Regions from separate parts of the Sphingobacterium lactis genome, predicted to be linked through region 1. Evidence: riboswitches for the same ligand, from Rfam matches in the RefSeq annotation. Region 1 holds a riboswitch; the other holds the start of a gene.
The links. Region 1 has a riboswitch for thiamine pyrophosphate ahead of thiS (sulfur carrier protein ThiS). Riboswitches for the same ligand answer to the same signal wherever they lie in the genome.
Positions count from the first base shown of each region.

Region 2: linked by a shared signal. The riboswitch ahead of thiM (hydroxyethylthiazole kinase) and the one ahead of thiS (sulfur carrier protein ThiS) in region 1 are both predicted to bind thiamine pyrophosphate.

Region 1 is NZ_CP049246.1:3,501,196-3,507,374, forward strand. It holds gene G6N79_RS15315 (MBL fold metallo-hydrolase) at 1-732, opposite strand, end outside; gene G6N79_RS15320 (winged helix-turn-helix transcriptional regulator) at 848-1,186, shown strand; TPP riboswitch at 1,282-1,381, shown strand; gene thiS (sulfur carrier protein ThiS) at 1,444-1,650, shown strand; gene thiC (phosphomethylpyrimidine synthase ThiC) at 1,664-3,478, shown strand; gene G6N79_RS15335 (thiamine phosphate synthase) at 3,475-4,080, shown strand; gene G6N79_RS15340 (thiamine phosphate synthase) at 4,064-4,705, shown strand; gene G6N79_RS15345 (thiazole synthase) at 4,677-5,462, shown strand; gene thiH (2-iminoacetate synthase ThiH) at 5,452-6,179, shown strand, end outside.
Region 2 is NZ_CP049246.1:2,208,332-2,214,510, reverse strand. It holds gene G6N79_RS09710 (TIR domain-containing protein) at 1-1,625, shown strand, start outside; gene G6N79_RS09705 (NAD-binding protein) at 1,626-3,311, shown strand; TPP riboswitch at 3,353-3,445, shown strand; gene thiM (hydroxyethylthiazole kinase) at 3,504-4,310, shown strand; gene thiE (thiamine phosphate synthase) at 4,294-4,926, shown strand; gene thiD (bifunctional hydroxymethylpyrimidine kinase/phosphomethylpyrimidine kinase) at 4,923-5,762, shown strand; gene tenA (thiaminase II) at 5,749-6,179, shown strand, end outside.

The sequences.
Region 1 (6,179 bases):
GGTGCGACCTGCTGACCCAATGGTAAATACCGTATGCCCTCCGGTATGGCCAGCGGCCAGTTCAGGCACTATATTCTTAAATAGGGGCTCCCCATAGGAAATGCGCTGCAAACGATCCTCGATCTTTCCAAGCACGGCCCGTGCGAAATCAATATTCTCCTTGCCCACCTTATCACCTTTGGAATTGGAAAAATCTGGCTTATCATCGAACCAAAAATCAAACTCCCGTGCTGCAATATGATACGTGGCATTCGGAAAATTGGGCAATCCCTGCGCATTCAATACCCCTCCAATATGATCGATATGTGCATGCGAAATAATGATGTCCGTCACGTCCGAAGCCGCAATCCCAATACCTGCCAAATTTCCCAATAATTTGCCGGCAGTTTCGCCAAAGTAATGACCAGCACCGGTATCAAATAGGATGACTCGGTTATCGATCTCCAACAATAGGACATTGATGGGACCTTCCATATTTTGTTCGTTAAAATGGTACTTACGCATCTCTTCCGACAATAATTTAGGGGCAATTCCCGGGGCAAGGATGGGCTGCAACCCTTCTGCAGCAAAGTATCCATCAGTCAGGATATACCCTTTAACTTTTCCGATTTGAATCGGAAGTGACGGGAATCCGTTAACCACTTCCTGCCCCTTTGCGGAAGCAACCTGACTTAAACCGTGTAGGCCAATGCCCATGATACCCAACGCTTTTAATACCGTTCTTCTGTTCATGTTTTTATTTCAAAGCTAGGCACCAATAGTCCTTTTGTCAAGTATGTACTTTTTTGTACCTTAGGGACGAAAAAGTATGCATTACTGATTTTCAACACCTTACAAATAAATAAAAATGGAAGAAAAGGCAATTTGTGCAGTGGACTTCGCCTTTCGACGGATTGGCGGTAAGTACAAGGGTCGTATTTTATGGTATCTCCACGAACGGGAAACGCTCCGGTATGGTGAGCTGAATAAAACCATCAAGGATATCACCACCAAAATGTTGACCCAGACCTTACGCGAACTGGAAGCCGATCAATTGATTGTCCGAAAGGTCCATCAGGTCGTTCCACCAAAAGTTGAGTATTCCTTGAGCGAAACGGGCAAGGAACTGATCCCCTTTATTACATACCTCAATGCTTGGGGTACCAAACAGATGCAGAAAGAAAATATAGCAGAAATAGGCTGTTAGGGGTTTAAAGCCGGATATGCAACCCTTTCCCTGATACCAGGAATTGTTTCATTTCTTAAAATTATTTCTTTTGCTGGTTTGTATTCCCTATCTTGCCGATACTTTAGGGGTGTCTGCACGAGGTAGCAGGCTGAGATTTTACCCTTACAACCTGATCTAGGTCATACTAGCGGAGGGAAAAGTAAAATGTCTTCATGGGTGCGTCCTGTACCACTGTAGTCATTCCTAAAGTTTTATTCATCAATGGATTTACAGGAATGCTACTAATCGTCAATCATCAATCAAAAATTTACAAGCCTGCTCCACAAAATCTGGAGGAGCTTCTTGCTATCGAATTAAAGCCGCATAGCAAAGGAATCGCTGTGGCCGTTAATGGCCAGGTTATCCAAAAGGCGAATTGGGCGAATTGCCCGTTACAGGAATCGGACTCAATACTAATCATTACCGCAACCCAAGGCGGATAAAAGCACAAAAGACATGAAAGATCAAGCCATTACTTCAGCAGGATTTCCCAACTCCCGGAAAATATACATTCCAGGTTCGCTTCACCCCATCCAGGTGGCCATGCGCGAAATTACCCTCAGCCCGACCAAACTCAGCAATGGGGAGCTGGAAGTGAATCCACCCATCAGCATTTACGATACCTCAGGTCCATACACCGACGAACAGGCATCGATCGATATTCGCAAAGGTTTGCCACGCATCCGTGAGCAGTGGATCATGGACCGCGGCGATGTGGATACGCTGGCACAGATTAGCTCGGTTTATGGGCAACAACGTTTGGCCGACAGCCGATTGGATGAACTACGCTTTGCCTACAACCATAAAGCGAAAAAAGCTAAGGAAGGCCAAAATGTAACGCAATTGCACTATGCGAAGCAAGGGATCATCACGGCAGAAATGGAATACATTGCCATCCGCGAGAATCAGCGGATCGAGCAATTGCAACAGGCAACGCCGGGAATGGCCCAACAGCATCCGGGCGAAAGCTTTGGCGCAAATACACCGAAAACACATATCACGCCGGAATTTGTCCGTCAGGAAATAGCGGCCGGTCGTGCCATCATTCCCAATAACATCAACCATCCCGAAAGTGAACCCATGATCATCGGGCGGAACTTTTTGGTGAAAATCAACGCCAATATCGGCAACAGCGCCGTAAGCTCCAGCATCGAAGAAGAGGTGGAGAAAGCTGTATGGGCCTGCCGATGGGGTGCTGATACGATTATGGACCTGTCCACCGGCAAGAACATCCACGAAACTCGCGAATGGATCATCCGCAATTCACCCGTACCCATAGGGACAGTACCTATCTATCAAGCATTGGAGAAAGTGAAAGGTGTGCCGGAGGATCTGACTTGGGAAATCTTCAAGGATACCCTGATTGAGCAGGCTGAGCAGGGTGTTTCCTATTTCACCATCCACGCCGGCGTCCTGTTGCGCTTTATCCATCTGACGGCAAAACGAGTGACGGGCATTGTATCTCGCGGCGGATCGATTATGGCCAAATGGTGTCTTTATCACCATAAGGAAAACTTTCTGTACACCCATTTCGAGGATATCTGCAAGATCATGAAGCAGTACGACGTAGCGTTTTCCTTGGGGGATGGGCTACGCCCGGGTTCGATTGCGGACGCCAATGATGCCGCCCAGTTTGCAGAATTGGAAACGCTGGGTGAACTGACCAAAATTGCCTGGAAGCACGATGTGCAGGTCATGATCGAAGGACCCGGACATGTGCCCATGCACATGATCAAGGAAAACATGGACAAACAACTGGCAGCCTGTGATGAGGCACCATTCTATACCTTGGGCCCATTGACCACCGATATCGCACCTGGATATGATCACATCACCTCCGCCATCGGTGCGGCCATGATCGGATGGTACGGTTGTGCGATGTTATGCTACGTGACACCAAAGGAACACCTGGGGCTACCCAACAAAAAAGACGTGAAAGATGGCGTCATCACCTATAAATTGGCTGCCCATGCCGCCGATCTGGCCAAGGGACATCCCGGTGCGCAGTACCGCGATAATGCCCTGAGCAAGGCGCGCTTCGAATTCCGCTGGGAAGATCAGTTCAACCTTTCCCTGGATCCCGACACGGCGCGAGAGTACCATGATGAAACCCTACCTGCCGACGCCGCAAAGGTTGCCCATTTCTGCTCCATGTGCGGACCGAAGTTCTGCTCCATGAAAATTACGCAGGAAATCCGGGAAGCCACCGAGGCTGGCATGCTGGAGAAATCCAAGGAATTTATTGAAAACGGAAAAGAGATTTACCTATGATCGTGAGCATCACCCTACCCCATCAGCAATTCAATGAAACACGCTGGGTGAACCTCCTTTTTGAGGAGGGCCTGCAGAAGTTACACATCCGAAAGCATGGCCAAACCGCCCGGTACCTGGAAACCTATATCCAGGAAATTGACAGCAACTTCCATTCCCGATTGGTGCTGCAATCCCATCAGGAATATGCCCAGGAATTTGGGCTCCAGCATATCCATTTGAATGAACAGGACCGCAAGGCCAATCGGCATGTCGAGTTTGACAGCTATGCGCTATCCACCTCGACCCATAGCTTCCAGGATTTCAACGACCTGACCCCCATTTGGAGCTATGCTTTTCTGAGCCCTTTCTACGCCAGCATCTCCAAACCCGGGTACGGCATTGATTCCACCCTGCTCCAGGAATTCCAGTTGCGGACCAATAACGCTGTACAGCTGATCGCACTTGGGGGCATGCATAAGGATAATATGGAAGAGGTCGTGAAAAATGGCGTCAATGGCGTTGCGCTCCTTGGGTCGCTCTGGAATGAGACGGATCCAGTGGGGTATTACCGCGAATGCGCTAAAAAATTGAAGGAATTACGAAATGAAAACAATCAGTAGAATACAGTATATATCGAGTGGCGAAACGTTCCATGAACAGCTGCAGCATATACAAATGGCTCTGGATCTAGGAATCGACTGGGTGCAGGTTCGTTGGAAAGGCGCTCCGGAGGAAGACCTGATGGCATTGGCCATAACCGCCAAGGAACGCTGCCAAGCCTATGGTGCAGCTTGCATCCTCAACGATCACCTGAAAGTAGCAAATGCTATCGGTGCCGACGGTTTACATCTAGGACTGCAGGACGCACCGATTTCAGCTGCCAAAGCCTTGTTGGACACTAAGATCATTGGCGGAACAGCGAATACCCTAACGGATGTACAGCAACGGATAGATGAAGGCGTCGATTACATCGGCCTGGGACCTTTCCGATTTACCACGTCGAAACAGCAGTTGAGCCCGATTCTGGGCATCAGCGGTTATATGCAGATTTTGGACCACCTCAATACCCATGCGACCCCCTGTCCGCCGATTATTGCGATCGGTGGCATCCAGACCCGGGACGTACCGGCACTGATCGAGATTGGCGTACATGGTATCGCGATCTCCGGTCTGCTGCAACAGCACCCAGAGGAAATATCCATTATAAAATCATATTATGAACACATTACTGAACATCAACAATAAAACCTTTCAATCGCGTTTATTTCTGGGCACCGGTAAATTTGGCAATCTGCCCTTGATGGCGGAGGCCATTACCGCATCGGGCACCGAATTGGTCACCACGGCGCTGAAACGCATTGATCCCAACAATACGGGGGACGAGTTACTGCAGCATCTACAGATTCCGGGCGTGCAGCTCTTGCCCAACACATCGGGTGCCCGAAATGCCAAGGAAGCTGTATTGGCAGCACTACTGGCGCAGGAAGCATTGGAAACGAATTTCGTCAAACTGGAGATCCATCCGGATCCGCGGTACCTGATGCCCGACCCCATCGAAACCCTGCGTGCCACCGAAGAGCTGGCAAAACTCGGCTTTGTGGTCATGCCCTATATCCATGCAGACCCCGTACTCTGCAAACGATTGGAGGATGCCGGGACTGCCGTCGTAATGCCGTTGGGTGCTCCCATAGGTAGCAACAAAGGTATCCGTACAATTGATTTCCTGGAAATGATCATCGAGCAAAGTCGGGTTCCGGTTGTTGTCGATGCGGGAATCGGCGCACCTTCCGATGCCGCGAAAGCTATGGAATTGGGTGCCGATGCTGTCCTCGTAAATACAGCAATCGCCACCGCGGAGCAACCCGTTCTGATGGCAGAAGCCTTCAAAATGGCCGTTATTGCAGGCCGCATGGCTTATGAATCAGGGCTTGCGGCCAAAACAAGTCAAGCTATTGCATCATCCCCTTTAACAAGCTTTCTAATCGAAAACGATGACTATTAACGAAATCCTGAACACCTATAGCTGGGAGCAGGTGCACAAGCTCGTGTACAACCGAACCGTTCACGATGTCGAACGCACGTTAGCCAAAACGAAGCTCGATACACTGGACTTTTTAACCCTGATTTCCCCTGTAGCCGCACCATTCTTGGAAGAAATGGCTCAACGCGCCAAGACTATTACCCAGCAGCGTTTTGGAAAGACCATTCAGCTGTATGCGCCGATGTATCTCAGCAATGAATGCCAGAATATCTGCACCTACTGCGGATTTTCCATGGACAACAAGATCAAAAGGAAGACGTTGAACGATAGCGAGATCATTATGGAAGCGCTAGCCCTCAAGGCTATGGGTATCAACCATGTACTTTTGGTATCGGGTGAAGCCAATAAGATTGTCGATATGCCCTATTTCCTACATGCCATAGCGCTCCTGAAACCCCACTTCGCCAATATATCCCTCGAAGTCCAACCCCTATCTCAGGAGGATTACAGGGAATTGCATCTTGCAGGGGTCCACACGGTTCTGGTTTATCAGGAAACCTACCATGAAGAAGTGTATAAAAAGTATCACCCGAAAGGGAAGAAATCCAACTTTGCCTTCCGTATCAATACACCCGACCGGATAGGCGCTGCAGGCATCCATAAAATAGGCCTCGGTGTATTGTTGGGTCTGGAGGATTGGCGAATCGATAGTTTTTTCAATGCCCTCCACCTGGACTA
Region 2 (6,179 bases), 1.3 Mb from region 1:
ATGAACAGATCGCACAGCTTAACCTCACGACTGGTTCAGTTGCCAAATCAACGGCACTGCCGGGAAACGTTTTCTTTATCAGCCCACTAACGAAGATGTTGGAACAGGATGATATGGCTTTACAATATAACTCGCCAAACTGGAATCAACAGCTGGTCAGCTCGGATAACCAAACTTTTATCGATAATGTCAAGGCTGCACCCTTACAATTGGCGCAGTACTTTGAACCCAATGAACTTATCGTAGCTGTACCGGGAATTACCGAAAATGTAGCCTACACCATCTATAAGGATAGTAAATCCATTGATGAGCTCAACCTCGAGAACGGAACAAAAACGAAAAATATCATTACCGCACCTGAGAACATCGCGACTATTATCGTGCTGCATAAAACCAAGAACCTGTTGGTGAAAGGCAAGAGTGGTAAAACATATTTCTATGATCTCACCAGCCGCAAACCAATTGGAAAGGCGATCGATGCTCAACCCAAATTGTACATCTTCAAGGTGGATGAGAAAGAGGTCGCTTCCCGTACCGGAAAGAATAGCTTTGCTGCCTGGGATATTGCTACGGGCAAGCAAATTTTCAAGTATGAAGAGAAAGCAGAAATCCCCGGATTCACGATATCTCCGGACTTTACGCAGGCTATCCTCGTTGGATTAAGCTCGTGGAAGATTGTCGACCCGCACAGTGGAAAGGTGCTGAAAGAGGAAAAAGGAACACTGAGCAGTGGCCGATATTCCAATACCGGAAAATACCTCGTACTGACGGATAACAACGGAAGTACCAAGCTGTTGAACAGTACGGATTACAAGGAAGTCTTTTCGTTGAAGACCATTGAATTTCCGTTCATGATGTTCAATAATGCGGATGATGTGTTGGCCATCTCGGATGATGCGGACCACATGCGGCTCTGGAACATCGAAACAGGGAAACCCTTTGGACAGCGCATCCGGGTGAGTAAATATTCCAAATATTTCCACTTCTCCGAAGATGACAAGCAAATCTTTGTTCAGGATGATGGAAATGGGTTGCAATTTGTGACCAAGATTGTCGATGCCCGTACAGGAAATATCCTGACGATGCCATTTATGAACCAGAAGTTTTCGAATATCTTCGTGCTTCCGGGCGATAAAAAATTGATGACCATTGAGGAGTTGGTGCTCGGGAAAACGGTGAATACCTGGGAAGTACCGGGACAGGTGGATATGTCCAATGAGCAGGTGGCTCGCGATCTGGAGAAATTCTACGGCAAGAAATACGACAATGCATCAGGAGCGATCTTCCCATTCGTGGATACTACTGGGAATTACAGTACCTGGTATTTTGATGATCCTTTCCTGCGGAGTATTTCCCCGAGTTCGAAAACGAGTATCCTGGAAATCCTTCGGCAAAATTATCCGATCAAAACCGACGCGAACCTGCAGCTATTGGCCGTGACGCACATCTACCATCCATTGGCACGCGCTATGGTGGCCAACCATTACAGCAGCAAGCCCGAAATGCAATATATTGGGCAACGTCTGGTCGAGGTTACAGAAAAACAGTTACTTTTAATAAAAAACAACGAATTGAAGGCTGAGGTGGAGAAACTCCTCAACGAAGCCAAATCAAAATTAAAATAGATGAAGTTGACAAGAAGACAGAAAGGACTATTAGGGATCCTGTTCGTGGTGGTATTGCTGGCGCTCTCCTGGATTGGACTATCCAAGATGTTTCCGGAGAGCAATACGCTAAGGTATCTCCCGGACCGCATCTATAGACTCATCAAGATCGTCTTCGGGTCAGATCCTTCCGGTACGGGCTTGGAACAGCAGGATGTACCTTGGGAACTGATCGTTGCCAAGATCGGCACTATCGGCATTCTGATCTTCGGCGCCTACAAGATCATCCAAAAGGTGTTCTCCGAACAGATCAACCTGTTGAAGGCATCGGTTAAAAAGAACCATGTCATCAGTGTTGGTATTTCGAAAAAAGGAAGGCAGCTGATGAAGAGTTTAAAGGAAGATTACGGCAAAAAGGGCATCGCGATTGAAAAGGAAACAGCCCATGCGGATATCAAGTCAGTCACCAAAATGGGCCATCTGGTCATCATCGGCAATGCGGATGAAGAGAACACCCTGCTGGAAGCGGGTATCAAACGTGCCGATAGCCTGATTCTCTTTCTGGAAAATGAACAAACTGTCATCGAAACCTATGAAACGGTTCAAGATATCTATAAGAAGTCAAATTGCACGAACAAGCTCCGTTGCTTTCTGCACCTGAGCAACCCACGACTGGTCGATCTGGTGAAAAATGCGGAAATACAGTTCCAGGACAAACAGCTGGAACTCCATTTCTTCAATGTTCACAAGATGATGGCCAGGATGTTCTTTGCCCAATTGCCACTGGATTTTGCCAAGCAGGGGAAATCCGTTGCCCATATCAACCGATTGGTATTCTTGGGATTTGGGGAATTCGCAAAAGCCATGGTCATTCAGGCGTTACGTGTATTCCATGTGGCCATCGAAAACAATACCGAAATCCATATTTACAGTCCGCAGGCAGATCGTGACCAACGCCTGTTCGCGGAACAGTATCCCATGGCGCATCATATTTTTCCGGTCCATTTTCATGTCTTTGATGGCACATACAATGCGCTGTTGACAGATCAAGGATTAACAGAAAAAACTGAAAGCAGCCTTCTGGTCTGTGCCTTCGATGATGACCAGAGCAATTTAAACGCTGCATTGGAAATCCTTAATAAAACACAGGAATCCAAGCTGCCGATCTATGTGCTGAATGCTGAAGGCAAAGGTCTCCGTAAGATCATGCGGAGTGCCTCGGATACCGAAAGCCTGAATTTCTTCGGTCAATTGGAGGATATATCCAATTGGGAATTTATTACTGGTGAGAAGCAAGATCGACTGGCGCGAGCCATCCACGACGACTACACCACGTTGCTTTCCGGAGCGAGTTCGGAGAGTGCCCGATACACCTCGAGTTGGCCGACCTTACGCGAGGACGCCAAGGATGCCAATCGCGCGCAAGCCGATCACATCCCTTATAAATTTATCCTGACACAACGGCAATGGCCCGTTCCGGAAAAGGAAGTTATCACCTTTACAGCAGCTGAGGTGGAGACCCTTGCCATTATTGAGCACAACCGTTGGATGGCACACCGTTATCTCAATGGCTGGGCCTTCGGCGAAAAACGGGACGATCAACTGCTCCTTCACCCCTCACTGGTGCCTTGGGAAATCCTGAGCGAAAGTGAAAAGCAGAAGGATCGGGACACAATCTTGCGCATCAAGAGCCTTTTGAAAGGGTAAGTGCGCTGCATTTGAAATTCCAAATAGTTTGGCCTATATTTGATTGGCTTTAGGGGTATTCTGAAAAGAATTGAGAGAGTCCCTTTGAACCTGACGCGGATCATACCGCCGTAGGGAAAAGCAAACGATCGTGATCGATTTATACTGCTATTCTCCTGCCCTCAAGCCATTATTTCGTTAAAAAGAAGAAAGATGGAAAACGACATTTATCATTTATTGTCCCAAGTCCGCGAAAGAACTCCCCTCGTGCAGAACATCACCAATTTCGTGGTCATGAACAACACCGCCAATGCGCTATTGGCTTTAGGAGCATCTCCCATTATGGTGCATTCCGAGGAGGAAATCGAAGAGGTTCTGCAGTTGTGCGACAGTTTGGTCATCAACATAGGCACCTTGAGCAAACCTTGGGCAGAAAATATGCTGAAGGCGGCACGCGCAGCAAATGCCTTGCATAAACCTTGGATTCTAGATCCTGTTGGGGCTGGCATCTCCACACTTCGAAATGATATTCTAAAAGAGCTCCTGGCACTACGCCCTACGGCCATCCGTGGGAATGCATCTGAAATCTTGGCTTTGCAGCATTTCGACACGAAGGGTAAAGGAGTCGACAGCACTGCGGATAGCAGTGCAGCGGTACGTGCCGGCAAGTTCCTTAACCGGCAATATGGTTCCGTTGTCTGTATATCCGGGGAAATCGACTATATCATTTCGGATCAGGAAATTGCTGAGGTGGTGAACGGGTCCGTGATGATGACCAAGGTCACTGGACTTGGATGTACAGCTACGGCTATAACGGGTGCCTTCTTGGGGCTTGGAACATCGCCATTCGATGAAGCCATTGCAGGGGTCGCCATTACCAGTCTGGCTGGGGAGATGGCAGCCAGCATGGCAAAGGGTCCAGGCACACTGCAGCTCAACCTGTATGATATCCTCTTTAACCTTTCGAAGGAACAGATCGTGGAAAACCTGAAAATGCGCCGGTATGCCCATTCATCCTAATTTCCCCTATCCCCTATACTTGGTGATTTCGGAAAAAGACTGTGTGCATCTCCCCTGGCTGCAAGTCGCGGAGGAAGCGATTCGCGGTGGAGTGGATATCATCCAACTGCGGGAGAAGGAACTGGATACAGCAACTTTTATCCAACGAGCAATGGCCCTCAAAGCATTAACAGACAGGTATGGCATCCCCTTGGTCATAAACGACAATGTGGAAGTCGCTTCCGCCGTGGATGCCTGGGGTATCCACGTTGGCCGAACCGACCGACAACCGCAACAGATCCACGAGGAATTTGGCCATAGGTTTCAAATCGGCTGGTCGCTGGAGCTCCTCGATCAACTGCAGGACCACAACATGGATTTTGTCCAGCATCTCGGCGTCAGCCCGATCTTTCCGACACCGACCAAGACCAACACCATTACAGCCTGGGGAATGCATGGCATCCGGGATCTTCGGACCCAAACCGACAAACCCCTGATTGCCATTGGTGGCATGCAGCTTGCCCATGCACACGAAGCTTTCACCGCCGGTGCCAATAGCATCGCCGTAGTATCGGCCATCTGCTCCAGCCTGGACCCCCGGAAAGCAGCTGAAGAACTTAAAAATAGCTTATCATGAACAACACATCCCGATACCATGTCCCGACCGTACTGAGCATCGCAGGGTTCGATGGCAGTGGTGGCGCTGGTATCCAAGCCGATACCAAGACCATCTCCGCCCTGGGCTGCTATGCCATGAACGTATTGACAGCCTTGCCCGTACAGAATACCCAGGGCGTAAAAAATATATTCGACATTCCTGCACAGGCCATCCGCGAACAGCTGGATTGTATCTTCGAGGATACCTATCCCGACAGCATCAAAATAGGTATGGTGCATTCCACGGCGCTGGTGGAGATCATCGCAGAAAAACTGGAATCCTTTACCGGGCCCCTTGTTTTCGACCCGGTGATGGTCTCTACGAGTGGGCATAAATTGATCAACGATGACACCATTTCGGCCATCAAATCTTTACTTTTCCCCTTAGCCTCGCTCATCACGCCGAACATGGACGAAGTCGCCGTCCTGGCCGGGCAGCCCATTACCACCTTGGAGGACATGGAAAAGGTATCCGATCAGATACTTAACCTGGGCTGTCAGGCAGCCCTCTTGAAAGGTGGGCACCTGAAATCAGAAACCCTCACCACCCTCCTGATCCAAAAGGACCAGCCTGTCCGTTATTATGAATCTGCACGAGTGGACACCAAGAATACACACGGATCGGGATGCACCCTCTCCTCGGCCATTGCTTCCTATCTGGCGCAGGGCTTTGACCTGCCCTCGTCCACCCAACAGGGACTCGCCTATGTAAACCAAGCGATCATAGCCGGAAAGGATCTTACCATCGGGAAAGGGAATGGCCCCTTGAATCATTTTTTTAACCCTCAAAAATTAATTACATATGAAATGGACTGAACACGTTTGGAAAGATATCCAACCCCTATATAATAAAATCCTAGCCATGCCCTTCATTCAAGAATTGAAAGGCGGCACACTCCCTCTCGAAAAGTTTCAGTTTTATATGCTGCAGGATGCCAAATATCTGGAACATTACGGCCGAGCGCTAGCTGCACTGGGTTCCAAAGCGATGGATATCGACATGGCATTGGATTTCTTTGAATTCGGAAAAAATGCCCTGGTCGTTGAAAAAGCACTCCATGAGGCGTATTTCCAGCAATTCGGATTGGAACAGCAACAGGAAATCACCATCGAACCCACCTGCCACCATTATATCCACTTCCTGAAGAGCACCGTTGCTTTCGATTCCATTGAAGTGGCAACAGCCGCCATCCTCCCGTGCTTCTGGATCTATAAAGAAGTCGGGGATTATAT